One region of the Sphingobacterium sp. BIGb0116 genome, then DNA from elsewhere that is predicted to be linked to it. Evidence: riboswitches for the same ligand, from Rfam matches in the RefSeq annotation. Region 1 holds a riboswitch; each other region holds the start of a gene.

Region 1 (4,241 bases):
CAATCCCAGGTTTTTTACCCACTTCAAGTGAGCCAAATTCATTCTCAATGTTCAACGCGATAGCACCATTGATTGTAGCCCATTGAATAGTCTGCAAGAAATCCAGATCCTCAAAGTGCGCATGCAATACCTTTAGCTCCTCCAAAATGGACAATGTATCGTTTGAAGCTAAACTGTCCGTTCCGATTACCAAACGCTGTCCGGCATTCATAAAATTCTGAACCTTTGGTAATGTTCCCTCAATATAAAGGTTGGCTTTTGGACAGAGACACCACATCACATCACGATCCATACGCTCTACAAAATCCAAATCTTTAAGAGAGGTATAGGTGTTATGAACCAACAATAATTTATTTGGATAAGGCAAATAAGGAAGATAAGACTGAATCGAATTTCTTGCCTGCGCCTTAATCGCATCAGCATTTTTTCCTATACTTTTATAAAAGTCCAAGAACTCACCCATTTTATAACGGAACAGTTTATTCTCCTCTTCACTTTCTTGATTGTGAATACTGATAATATTTGTTTCCGGAACCATCTTCTTGAATTTCTTAAAAAGGACCTTCGAACAAGAATAGGGAGCGTGCGGAGTAATGGATACATGCCCATTCCTAAACTCTTGGGTCAACGATTTAGCCTCCTTTAACTTAAAGTCAGCTTCTTCAGGTTCAATTCCGAGCACCTCCACAAATGTGTGATATAATATCTGTGAATCTTCCTTCAATTTTGAAGAATTATCAGTGTTGGCGTGATCTCCGACTGCGACAATACCATTTTCGTACATATCTCGATCGGCTTTGGCCATAGCGTCATCTATTTTTTTCATCGATGCCGACCGCGTTGTCATCACCTTACTGAGAAAGCTCGGAAGCCCCGTACCTTTAGGAACAATACCTTTCATATGCGACAATTCAATGTGGCAATGTGCATTGATAAAACCTGGAATTATCACTCCTTCATATCTCTCAACCTTCGTTTTATCTGAAGGTGTAAATGAAGTTGGGTCATAGATACCTTGAATTACCCCCTCCTCATCTACCGAAACAATACCGTCTTTTATTGGCATTGAAGTAATCGGCAGAATATAATTAGCGCTTAAATATTTTAACATTTTATCTCCTCACTATCAATTTAGTAACTAAAATTTTTTGACCTGTATGAATACATACCTCTAGTAGAAAAATTCATGCCAAGGTACCTAAAAAGAACAATAAATACCAAAAACAACAATTTGCACAAATTTTTAACCAAAAAGAAATAATACCGCAAATCCACTCTTTTCCATTTGTCATAAATTACTTCTTTATACTTCATTTCAATTTTAAATTTATATATTCGCAGCATCGAATAGGGGTGCCTTGTTTTGTCAGGAACACAAATAAAGGCTGAGATTATACCCAACAGATTAAATTCTGTACACCTGATCCAGATAATGCTGGCGTAGGGAGAGGTTAGTTAAATAGTGCGGTCATAGTAACCCCTTGCTATGATTTGTTTAACTCAAACAAAATACATTACCATGATCAAATTTTTGATTTGTAGCTCCTTAGCTACTATTTCAAGCCAAATTGCCATTGCGCAACAAAATCTGACAATTAAAGCTGTAGACAATACTAATCAGACCCCCTTACAGTATGTTTCCATATCCATAGATGGACAAGCATCCTTCGCTGGCCAATCGGACAAAAATGGACTGATTAAACTATATCGTATCAATACAGGTAAGCACCAGATCCAGGTATCTTCTCTTGGATATAAAACATGGAGCCAAAATGTGGATGTTAAAGACAATTTGGAGCTTACGGTAGCGTTAGAACCTAGTACAATTCAAATGGAAGAGGTACTTGTTCAATCTACCCGTGCCAAAAGAAATGCTCCTACAACCTTTAAAAACATCTCCAAAGAAGAAATAACGCGTAATAACCTCGGCCAGGATATTCCATTCCTTTTAAATCAGACTCCATCCGTGCAGGTCAATTCCGATGCCGGTGCAGGTATAGGTTATACCGGAATGACAATCAGGGGATCGGATAATCAACGAATCAACGTAACATTAAATGGAATCCCTTTAAATGATGCGGAGAGCATGGGTTCATTTTTTGTAAACCTTCCCGACTTTGCCTCTTCTACCGAGAGCATCCAAGTTCAGCGTGGTATTGGGACTTCGACGAATGGTGCCGGATCATTTGGAGCCTCATTAAATATTCAGTCCAATACGTTAGTCGAAACCCCTTACGCAGAGCTCAACAATTCATTTGGCTCCTACAATACCTGGAAAAATACAGTCAAGGTAGGTACCGGGCTAATTAACGACAAATTTGCCTTCAATGCCAGATTATCTCGAATCAGTAGCGATGGTTATATCGAAAGAGGTAGTTCAGACTTACAATCTTTTTATGTGGACGGAGGTTATTATGGCAAGAAACATATTTTAAAAGGAATTGTATTCTGGGGAAAAGAAAAGACATATCAAGCCTGGAATGGCGTTCCCGAACCATTGATTACTGGCGATCGATCACGCATGGATGACTATGCAGATAATGCACTCGAAATCTCGGGCGCAGAGAAGGATCGTTTCATGAACGCCGGCCGGAATTATAATCTATATACGTATCAAAATCAAACAGATAATTATACGCAGAAACATCATCAACTTCATTATACCAATATCCTGAACGACAAATTGACGCTCAATACAGCCCTACACTATACAAGAGGTTATGGTTACTATGAAGAAATGAGACCCGGAGATAAACTAAGTAAATACGGTTTGCCTAACGTCATCATTGGTAAAGATACCATACAAAAAACAGATCTCGTCCGCAGGAGATGGCTTGATAATTATTTTTATGGCATGACCTATGCCCTAAATTACAGACCGAATGATCAGCTTGAAATTACTTGGGGTGGAGCTTATAATCAATACAAAGGAAAACATTATGGCCAGGTGATTTGGGCACAATATGCATCAACAGGTTTTCTTGACGATAAATATTACTTCGGGAAATCACAAAAAAATGATTTCAGTAATTTCTTAAAGGTCGATTATAAACTAGATAAGTGGATATTAATGGCCGATATTCAATATCGGAATGTAGATTACCACATGTATGGTGATGATGATAAGGTGAAAAATTATAATTATCATCCTAAGTTTAATTTCTTAAACCCTAAAGCTGGTGCAACTTATTTGCTAAATGACCATTCAAATGTATACGCTTCTTATGCCTTTGCACAGAAAGAACCTGTTCGCAAGGATTTTATAGAGAAAAATAGCGCCTTACCCGACCCGACCCCGGAGAAAATGCAGGACATCGAATTTGGCTATCGCTTTACAAATGAAAAATTCAACATCGGATTGAATGGGTATGGCATGTTTTACAAGGATCAGTTGATCCCAACAGGTGAAATCAGTGATACTGGCTCTCCAATTCGACAAAATGTCAAAGATAGCTATAGAATGGGGCTTGAATTCGATGGATCATGGAACATCAACAAGCAGTTCAACTGGAAAGCAACAGCTAGTTTCAGCCAAAATAAAATTAAAGACTTTGAAGAGGTAATCGGTGATACAAGGATATTTTATTCGAAAACAGACATTGCTTTATCTCCGGGAACGATTTTGTCAAGTAATTTTTCTTATAGTCCGATAACATCACTTACATTCTCTCTTCTATCCAAATTTGTAGGAAGACAATATCTAGATAATTCATCTGCGAAAGAGAGAAGCATTTCCTCTTATTTTGTCAACAATCTGTTAGCAAACTATAGCTTTACAGCATTAGGTATCAAAAACATCAGTGCAACTTTACAGGTCAACAACATCTTCAACGAAAAGTACGAAGCCAATGGCTACACCTTTGGTTGGATGGAAGGTGATACCCGAAAATATTATAATTTCTATTTCCCACAAGCACCAACAAATTTCCTATTGGGCTTGAATTTCAAATTTTAGAAACAATTTATTTAAATAAAAAAACGTCTCTTTTTTCCTGAGGAAGCAAGAGACGTTTTTTATTTAATATGGTGGATAAATTGCACATTACATCGTGTTTAACAATCGGAATTTTTACCTTTGGTTTTATACTTTTCATTATGCGCGCAGTTATACAACGAGTGAAAAACGCCTCTTGTACGGTAGATAATCAGATTACAGGCCAGATCCAGAAGGGTTTAATGATTTTATTAGGAGTTGAAGAAGCAGACACAACAGAAGATCTTAAATGGTTAGGACAGAAATT
Region 2 (4,241 bases), on a different contig from region 1:
CGAATCCCGAGTCACCCGAATATAACCCCGTAATGGCTAAACGTGCCTGGGAGCACACCTTATTATTTTTGAAAGAAGTATTAAATTAAATAGCAAAGTCAACAACAGCAATATCGACCCAAATGAATTATAACGTGAAACTGCACATTTATCCGATTATCATTCAGTTGTTGATATTGCTGTTATATAGTCCGAGCGCAGCATCGCAAACAGTAAAATCGCTAACAATAGCTAGCCCTTCGCAAGCAATATTGTTTGTCACCAATGAGTCCGATAAATCGACCGATTTTATCATGCGTCTACACGAAAAAAATGCTGCTGAGATTTTCAAACAGGTACCTTTTAGCACAACAAAGTTATTGGTCACAAAAACCGATGCAAAAAAACTCACATTCATCGTTAAAAATCACCAATGGGCTATCGACGTATTGTCATTGAAGCAACGTCATGCCATGATCTTGTTTGATGGATTAGCCAAACCCAAGATCATATACGATAGTAATACCTATCTGGCAGCAGCCAAACCGATATTAAACACCAGCACACAAATTGCGTCAAAGAAAGCTTCGGCACAATATAATACCTCACATTTCTTTGACTCAATCGCACAAGTTAAATTTATTCCATCCGGGCAATATGCAGCGGCTATTATCGCAAATCCCGCTCTTACTCTTTATTACAGTCAGCGTAAGAATATATGTGACGGCACTTATGTAATGCAGCAGTTTTCGGACGAAAATGAGGTGCAATCCGGTGCAATTATGACAACTGTATATGAAGAAGGCAAAGAGATCACATCGAACAATCTTTCCGGGGGAAATAATTATTACAACAAAAGATGCTATAATCAATTCGGACTTATCGACTCCATACAGTACCTTCGCAATAGTAAGTGGAGCAGCAGTACAATTTACCGGTATCTCCCAAATGCCATTGTTTCCTACGATCCTACATTTGAATCGGCGATGATTTATCACTTGAACAGTAAACTCCAGGTTATAAAAAGTGAATCCATTCATTTTGTATATCAACGGAGAGACTGGACCATTTACAGTTATGATCAACAGAATCGAATTACTGAAGAGATTTCGGGTAGAAATGATCAAAGAGAAAGTCGCGTCCGCTATCAGTATGATAGTCCGGAAACAAGTGACTACTCACTACGCCAAACCTTCGATCAAAGCGATCGACTGACAGCCGAAATCAAGCGATCGTACCGAGCCAACGAAACGATTGATGAGTTTTATTATGAGGGTGTATTACAACAAAAATCTATTGTAAAAGATCTCGGAAACTGTGCCTACGAAAGCTTGATATATAACAAGGAGGGAAAGTTAACAGCGAAATACATACAGGCAAAGAAAACCAACTAAACGAACTGAAAAACTGCACTAAGCTCAGACAATAAGATTCTTGATTTTGATAAAAAAATATTCGACGAAATTAGGCAAAAAACACATTTCTGCACTAATTTTGATAGCGATACATAAACGTCAAATTGAGAAAAAGAAAACTGATCAGTCAACGTCATCCCATACTCTATTTTATTGCTGTATGGGCGAGAAGAGTGCAGCGCAAAGCCGTTTGGCTATTTGATAATAAGAAATACAGCACAGCTAAATCAACTGAAAAACTTCCCTTTCGTATTAAAAAGCATCAGTCTGTCTTATTAAAAAAACTGGGCGAAAATAATATGCAACTGCAGATTAACAAAGTTACCAACCTAAAAATTGCAGCAGCACAGATTAATAACATTCTGATCAGACCGAAGGAAACCTTTTCATTTTGTAAACTCGTTGGACTACCCACTGTAAAAAAAGGATATCTGCCCGGCATGGAGTTATCCTTTGGTGAAGCAAGAGCGGGTATTGGCGGTGGAATCTGTCAAATATCCAACCTCATCCATTGGCTTGTTATCCATAGTCCACTCACCGTCAATGAACGTTATCACCACTCTTTTGACCCTTTTCCTGACGATGGCCGTGTTTTGCCATTCGGTAGTGGAGCTACCGTCTTTTATAATTATCGCGACTATCAATTCACCAACAACACGCCTTACACCTTTCAAATAAATCTCTGGTTTACAGACAAATGTTTAGAGGGCGAATTAAGAATTGATCAAGAACTCGATTTTGCGTACCATGTCTTTGAAAAAGAACATCAATTTCTTAAAATAGACAATCAGTTCTTTCGTAAAAATGAGATTTGGCGCGAGAAGTTTTTAAAGTTTCAGGGTGGAAAAGTTTTAGAGACAGAGCTCTTGACCAAAAATTTTGCCCGCGTCACCTATGTTCCTACTGCGTATATTGAAATTAGTGCCGATCAAAATACGGCCGATTAATTCAACAAGCTAAGTGATCGAAAAATGACGGATATGAAAAGTCCTCTTTTTTGTTTAAGTTTGGTCTGGCTTTGGGGGTATTCTGTATAGAATTGAGATAGTCCCTTTGAACCTGATTCGGTTTATACCGGCGTAGGGAAAAGCAAAAATCCACTGTACAGCATATTCCTTTACTGCACAGGCTATCGCTCTTCTTCCCTCCAAGGCCACACAGTACATCTTAGCATATGTAAAAAGAATGGAAGATTCAATTATCAATTTATTAGAGCAGCTGAGGGTTGAAAAACCCCTTGTACACAACATCACAAACCTAGTCGTGATGAACAATACTGCCAACGCACTTTTGGCCTTAGGAGCGTCCCCTGTGATGGTACACAGTCCATTAGAAGTACGCGAGGTTGTCGATATTGCACAAGCTCTTGTCATTAATATCGGCACCTTGAGTGAAGATACTGCCGAAGCTATGCTGGTTGCTACCGAACATGCCAATACCATTGGACGGCCATGGGTACTTGATCCTGTTGGTGCTGGGATATCAGCATTCCGCAATGATTTATTATCCAATCTACTGGATCTCAAACCAACGGTTATTCGTGGAAATGCATCAGAAATCATGACGCTGTACAACTTCAACCAACCGAACACAAAAGGAGTCGACAGCACGACAGCAAGTAAAGATGCTCTCCGATTTGGCCAATTATTGCAAGAGCAAACCGGCTCCATTATCTGTATTTCTGGAGAAGTAGACTATATCCTTTCACAGCAATACCGGGTTGAAGTTTTTAATGGCAACCCTTTAATGACACAGGTAACTGGACTTGGCTGTAGCGCTACTGCGCTTATTGGTGCATTTCTAGGTGTTACAGACCAATATTTTGAAGCAGCTGTTGCCGGTGTATCCATTTTGAGCTTAGCGGGAGAACTCGCTGCCCAAACAGCAGCTGGCCCGGGTACCCTGCAATTGAATCTCTACGATGAACTCTATCAGCTCAATGCAGAACGTCTCAAATCGAAGCTCAAGATCAAACGCTATGCGCATTAATCCGCTTTTTCCCTACCCTTTATATTTGGTAATTTCTGAGCGGGACTGTTATCCTCAAAATTGGCTCAATGTTGCCGAAGAAGCCATTATTGGTGGAGTCGATCTTATACAATTGCGCGAAAAAGCTGACGATCCGGCCACATTTTTGGATAAAGCCATCCGTTTAAAAAAACTGACCGATCATTATGGTATTCCGCTCGTGATCAATGATGCCGTAGCAATCGCTGCCCAAATCGAGGCATGGGGAGTACATGTGGGTCAAAATGATTTCCAGCCGCTCGCTATTCGTGAAAAATATGGCGATAAATTAACTATTGGCTGGTCAATAGAAGACATGCAACAACTGGAAAGTCAACAAATGTACGCCGTTGACCACCTTGGTGTAAGTCCCATTTTTTCAACGAAAACAAAGGTGGATACGGTTACTGAATGGGGAATTGCGGGTTTAAAACAACTTCGGAGTAGGACGGAAAAACCATTGATCGCAATCGGAAGGATGAACTTACAAACTGCAGAAGAGACCTGGAATGCAGGTGCAGACTCCATTGCAGTCGTTTCGGCCATATGCCAAAGTCAAGATCCCAGAGCTGCCAGTGCACAACTAAAAGAACTATTAAAATGACAAAAGATAAAAAATACCGCGTCCCCACTGTACTCAGCATTGCAGGCTTCGACGGTAGTGGTGGTGCAGGTATACAAGCAGACACCAAAACGATATCTGCATTAGGATGTTATGCCATGAATGTCTTAACTGCCCTACCCGTACAGAATACACAAGGTGTAAGAAATATTTATGAAATTCCTACGAACGCTGTCCGAGACCAATTAGATGCTATTTTTGACGACATCTATCCCGAT
Region 3 (4,241 bases), on a different contig from region 1:
TATTGGACTGATCAAGATGCCCATCCGCCAACAACCGCTCACCATGCTTGATACGCAGCATAGTACCCGCAGCTCCTTTCACTTTAACTTTTGTAATCCCGGCCATATTCTGCCCCATATCGAACACATAGGTACGTTGGTCTATCTTTGTCACTGATTTTGGCTTATAGGACTTCACGAGCCGAATCGGTACCATCTGTTGGGAAACGATATATGCAGATGGCGCATTTCTATACTGAACAGCCTGCCAGGCCGAATCATCGTATTTTGGTTTATCCCAGTTAGGTATTTCCAGTCTTGCATCGTAATGCTCACCAGTGTAAATATTATTATAAGTGATTGGTCCCGAAGCTGTCTTCCACTGCTTATCCGAAACAATGGTTTCCGTCGTTCCATCGATATAAACGATTTTCAGTTCTAAACAGAATGTTGGCCGGGCCCGCCATGGTGCTTTATCAAAGTTCCAAACGGCCAGTGGTTGATGATTATACCAGCCATTCCCCAAAACAACGCCAATGGCGTTCTCTCCTTTTTGAAGCTGCTGGGTTACGTCCGTCACGACATACAATGTGCGTCGGTCAAATCGAGTATACATTGGATCCAGACGATGGTCGCCAACGCGCTGGCCATTAATGGAAAGTTCATATAATCCTGCTGCGGCAATATACGCGCGGGCAGATTTTACCTGCTTATTTGCCTTAAATTCTGTTCTAAAATAAGGCGTTTCCCGCGCATGAATATCCTTATTGTCGCTGATCCATTTTCCTTTCCAAAGGTCCATTCCCATCATTCCTGTTTCGAAAGATGCTATTTCAGAACGTGTTGATACACCATCCTTATCCCATACTTTAACCCTCCAGAAGTACTTGGTCTGTGGCTTTAACTGTGTGCCGGTATAAGGCACTAACATAGCCGAGCTGAACTGTTTGCCACTATCCCAGCTATCTTTGGTCTCTCTCAGCAGTGCCAGCGAATCTTGCCCTAAAAAGATCTGATAAGCCTGTTGTACCGCACCTTTACGTTGATCATCAAGTTGCCAGCTAAGTCTCGGGTGGATTGCATCGATACCCAATGGATTGACCAAATGTTCGCATGTCAACTGCACGGCGCTGCAGTTATTTTTAGGTTGGGCATAAGTGTTGCTAGCGATACACAACAGTGTTGTCAATAAAATCCTACGCATTAAAAGATACTATTCTTGGTGGTTGTTAAATTGTTTTAGCTGATTCAAAAAACTAATATATCAAATATTTCCCACATACTGACCTGCACTGTCCTGTGCAATAAACCCAAGTCTGCAAAATAAAATTCTTGCAACTTTCATAAAAATAACCTTATCTTAGTCGCAACTTTAGGGGTGTCTGCTCGTGCAGGCTGAGATTTTACCCTTAGAACCTGATCCGGATCATACTGGCGTAGGGAAAAGTGAGCTGTCTACAAGGTGCATTGCTGTGCCTTTGTGTAGCCATTCCTAAAGTTTTACCAAAAAAATTAAGGAATGGAACTTACAATAAACCATCAGATTCGATTTTTCGACCCCCCACTTACTTCACTTGAAGGCTTGTTGCTTTTGGAATTATCTGGCAAAACTCAGGGTGTGGCTGTAGCCATCAACAACAAAGTCATCCCCAAAAAGGACTGGGCTACGACAACACTTAAACCTTACGATCAGATTATCTTAATTACCGCATCTCAGGGCGGATAGCCATTCCCAAAAAATCAACCGAGTAATTCACCCAATACAGAAAAAATGACAGCTGAAACAATTACGCAATCACCCTTTCCAAATGCAAAGAAAATTTTTGTATCCGGAAAACTATTTCCTATTCAAGTCGCTATGCGTCAAATCTCCTTGAGTCCAACCAAATTAACGAATGGAGAGGTAGAAATTAATCCGCCGGTAACAATCTATGATACTTCTGGACCTTATACGGATGACACCGTCCATATCGATATCCGGAAAGGCCTCCCTCGCCTTCGCGATCAGTGGATCTTGGATCGTCAGGATGTTATACAGCTGGCTAGCATCAGCTCTGAATATGGACAAAAACGCCTTTCTGATCCAACGTTGGATGAACTCCGATTTGCCTATAGTCATAAACCAAAAGTAGCCTCTGCCGGCAGGAATGTCACCCAATTACATTATGCAAAGCAAGGCATCATTACCCCAGAAATGGAGTACGTTGCTATCCGTGAAAACCAACGTATCGAGCAGCTCACGGCCAGCACCCCCGGAATGGATCATCACCATAAAGGGCAAAACTTTGGTGCTAGAACACATGATAAAGCTATTACACCAGAATTTGTCCGTGAGGAAATCGCTGCCGGAAGAGCAATCATCCCTAATAATATCAATCACCCTGAAAGTGAACCCATGATTATCGGGCGCAACTTTCTTGTTAAAATTAATGCCAATATTGGCAATAGCGCTGTAAGTTCAAGTATAGAGGAAGAAGTTGAGAAAGCGGTATGGGCCTGTCGATGGGGAGCCGATACCATCATGGACCTATCCACTGGCAAAAATATTCACGAAACCCGCGAATGGATTATCCGTAACTCGCCCGTTCCAATCGGTACAGTACCGATCTATCAGGCGCTCGAAAAAGTGAAGGGGGTGGCCGAGGACCTTACCTGGGAAATATTCAGAGATACCTTGATTGAACAGGCCGAACAGGGTGTTTCGTACTTTACCATACACGCCGGCGTACTGCTTCGTTATATCCATCTCACGGCATCTCGAGTAACGGGCATTGTCTCCAGAGGAGGATCTATCATGGCCAAATGGTGTCTTTTCCACCACAAAGAGAACTTTCTTTATACTCATTTTGAGGAGATCTGTGAGATCATGAAGCGATATGATGTTGCTTTTTCACTTGGCGATGGTCTCCGTCCAGGTGCCATTGCGGACGCCAACGATGCGGCTCAATTTGCTGAGCTCGAAACACTGGGCGAACTCACCAAGGTCGCCTGGAAACACGATGTTCAGGTGATGATCGAAGGTCCGGGCCATGTTCCTATGCAATTGATCAAAGAGAATATGGACAAACAATTGGCCTGTTGTGACGAAGCTCCATTTTATACCTTGGGTCCCTTAACAACTGATATTGCTCCAGGTTATGACCATATCACATCAGCCATTGGAGCTGCGATGATCGGTTGGTATGGATGTGCGATGCTTTGCTATGTGACGCCCAAAGAACATTTGGGCTTACCAAATAAAAAAGACGTTAAAGACGGTGTAATCACCTATAAACTAGCTGCCCATGCGGCCGATTTGGCCAAAGGACATCCAGGTGCACAATACCGTGATAATGCCTTGAGTAAAGCGAGATTTGAATTTAGATGGGAAGATCAATTCAACCTTTCCCTGGATCCAGATACAGCACGGGAATATCATGACGAAACATTGCCGGCAGATGCGGCCAAAGTGGCTCACTTCTGCTCCATGTGCGGTCCCAAATTTTGCTCGATGAAAATTACGCAGGAAATCAGAGATAGTGCCGCACAAGGGATGCTGGAAAAATCGCAGGAATTCATCGCACAAGGAAAAGAGATTTATTCATGATCATCGCTTTGACAGCAGCAGAAACGATCCCTTCTGAAAAAGGGATTATAGATGCTTTGTTCAAAGAAGGACTTGATATCCTGCATTTGCGCAAGTATCATTTTACGGACCTACAAATGTCCAGGTACGTTGAATCTATAGATTCAACGTACCTGGATAGATTGGTCCTACATTCCCACCCTCACCTATCGGTTGAGCTCGGAATCGCGCGTATTCATATGAACGAAAAGAATAGAAAGGATAGATCAACAAATCAAATGCTGCCTACAACAATCTGTTCAACATCTGTGCATGATATCGATCAATTCAATAGCCTTAATGAATGTTGGGCCTATGCTTTTCTAAGTCCATTATTTCCGAGCATCTCTAAAGTGGGGTATGGAGTGCATAATGCAAGGCTGGATCAGCTCCCGTCACGCTCCAACTTTACTGTTGGTCTCATCGGCCTTGGAGGGATAAACCAAGATAACTGTCTTATCCCGATGCAGCAAGGTGCAGATGGAATTGCCTTATATGGTTCTTTATGGAAGCACCCTGAGCCAGTTCAAAATTTTATAGCATGCAAACAAAAACTATGGAAAAACTCCAATATATATCGCAGGGACAAACATTAACTGAACAAAAAAATAACATACTGAAAGCGCTGGATGCTGGGGCCAAATGGATACAGATCAGA

What was found. Region 1 has a riboswitch for thiamine pyrophosphate ahead of M2419_RS22285 (TonB-dependent receptor domain-containing protein). Riboswitches for the same ligand answer to the same signal wherever they lie in the genome.
Region 2: it holds a riboswitch for thiamine pyrophosphate, as region 1 does, so the genes downstream of both, thiM (hydroxyethylthiazole kinase) here and M2419_RS22285 (TonB-dependent receptor domain-containing protein) in region 1, are expected to answer to the same signal.
Region 3: it holds a riboswitch for thiamine pyrophosphate, as region 1 does, so the genes downstream of both, thiS (sulfur carrier protein ThiS) here and M2419_RS22285 (TonB-dependent receptor domain-containing protein) in region 1, are expected to answer to the same signal.

Annotation. Positions count from the first base shown of each region.
Region 1 covers NZ_JANUDT010000010.1:180,415-184,655, forward strand. Annotated here, with positions in the region: gene M2419_RS22280 (amidohydrolase family protein) at 1-1,111, opposite strand, end outside; TPP riboswitch at 1,340-1,465, shown strand; gene M2419_RS22285 (TonB-dependent receptor domain-containing protein) at 1,520-3,955, shown strand; gene dtd (D-aminoacyl-tRNA deacylase) at 4,096-4,241, shown strand, end outside.
Region 2 covers NZ_JANUDT010000001.1:534,869-539,109, forward strand. Annotated here, with positions in the region: gene M2419_RS02525 (dienelactone hydrolase family protein) at 1-89, shown strand, start outside; gene M2419_RS02530 (hypothetical protein) at 135-1,373, shown strand; gene M2419_RS02535 (VanW family protein) at 1,499-2,341, shown strand; TPP riboswitch at 2,405-2,497, shown strand; gene thiM (hydroxyethylthiazole kinase) at 2,580-3,383, shown strand; gene thiE (thiamine phosphate synthase) at 3,373-4,005, shown strand; gene thiD (bifunctional hydroxymethylpyrimidine kinase/phosphomethylpyrimidine kinase) at 4,002-4,241, shown strand, end outside.
Region 3 covers NZ_JANUDT010000001.1:154,991-159,231, forward strand. Annotated here, with positions in the region: gene M2419_RS00800 (alpha-L-rhamnosidase) at 1-1,183, opposite strand, end outside; TPP riboswitch at 1,344-1,439, shown strand; gene thiS (sulfur carrier protein ThiS) at 1,499-1,705, shown strand; gene thiC (phosphomethylpyrimidine synthase ThiC) at 1,751-3,565, shown strand; gene M2419_RS00815 (thiamine phosphate synthase) at 3,562-4,179, shown strand; gene M2419_RS00820 (thiamine phosphate synthase) at 4,125-4,241, shown strand, end outside.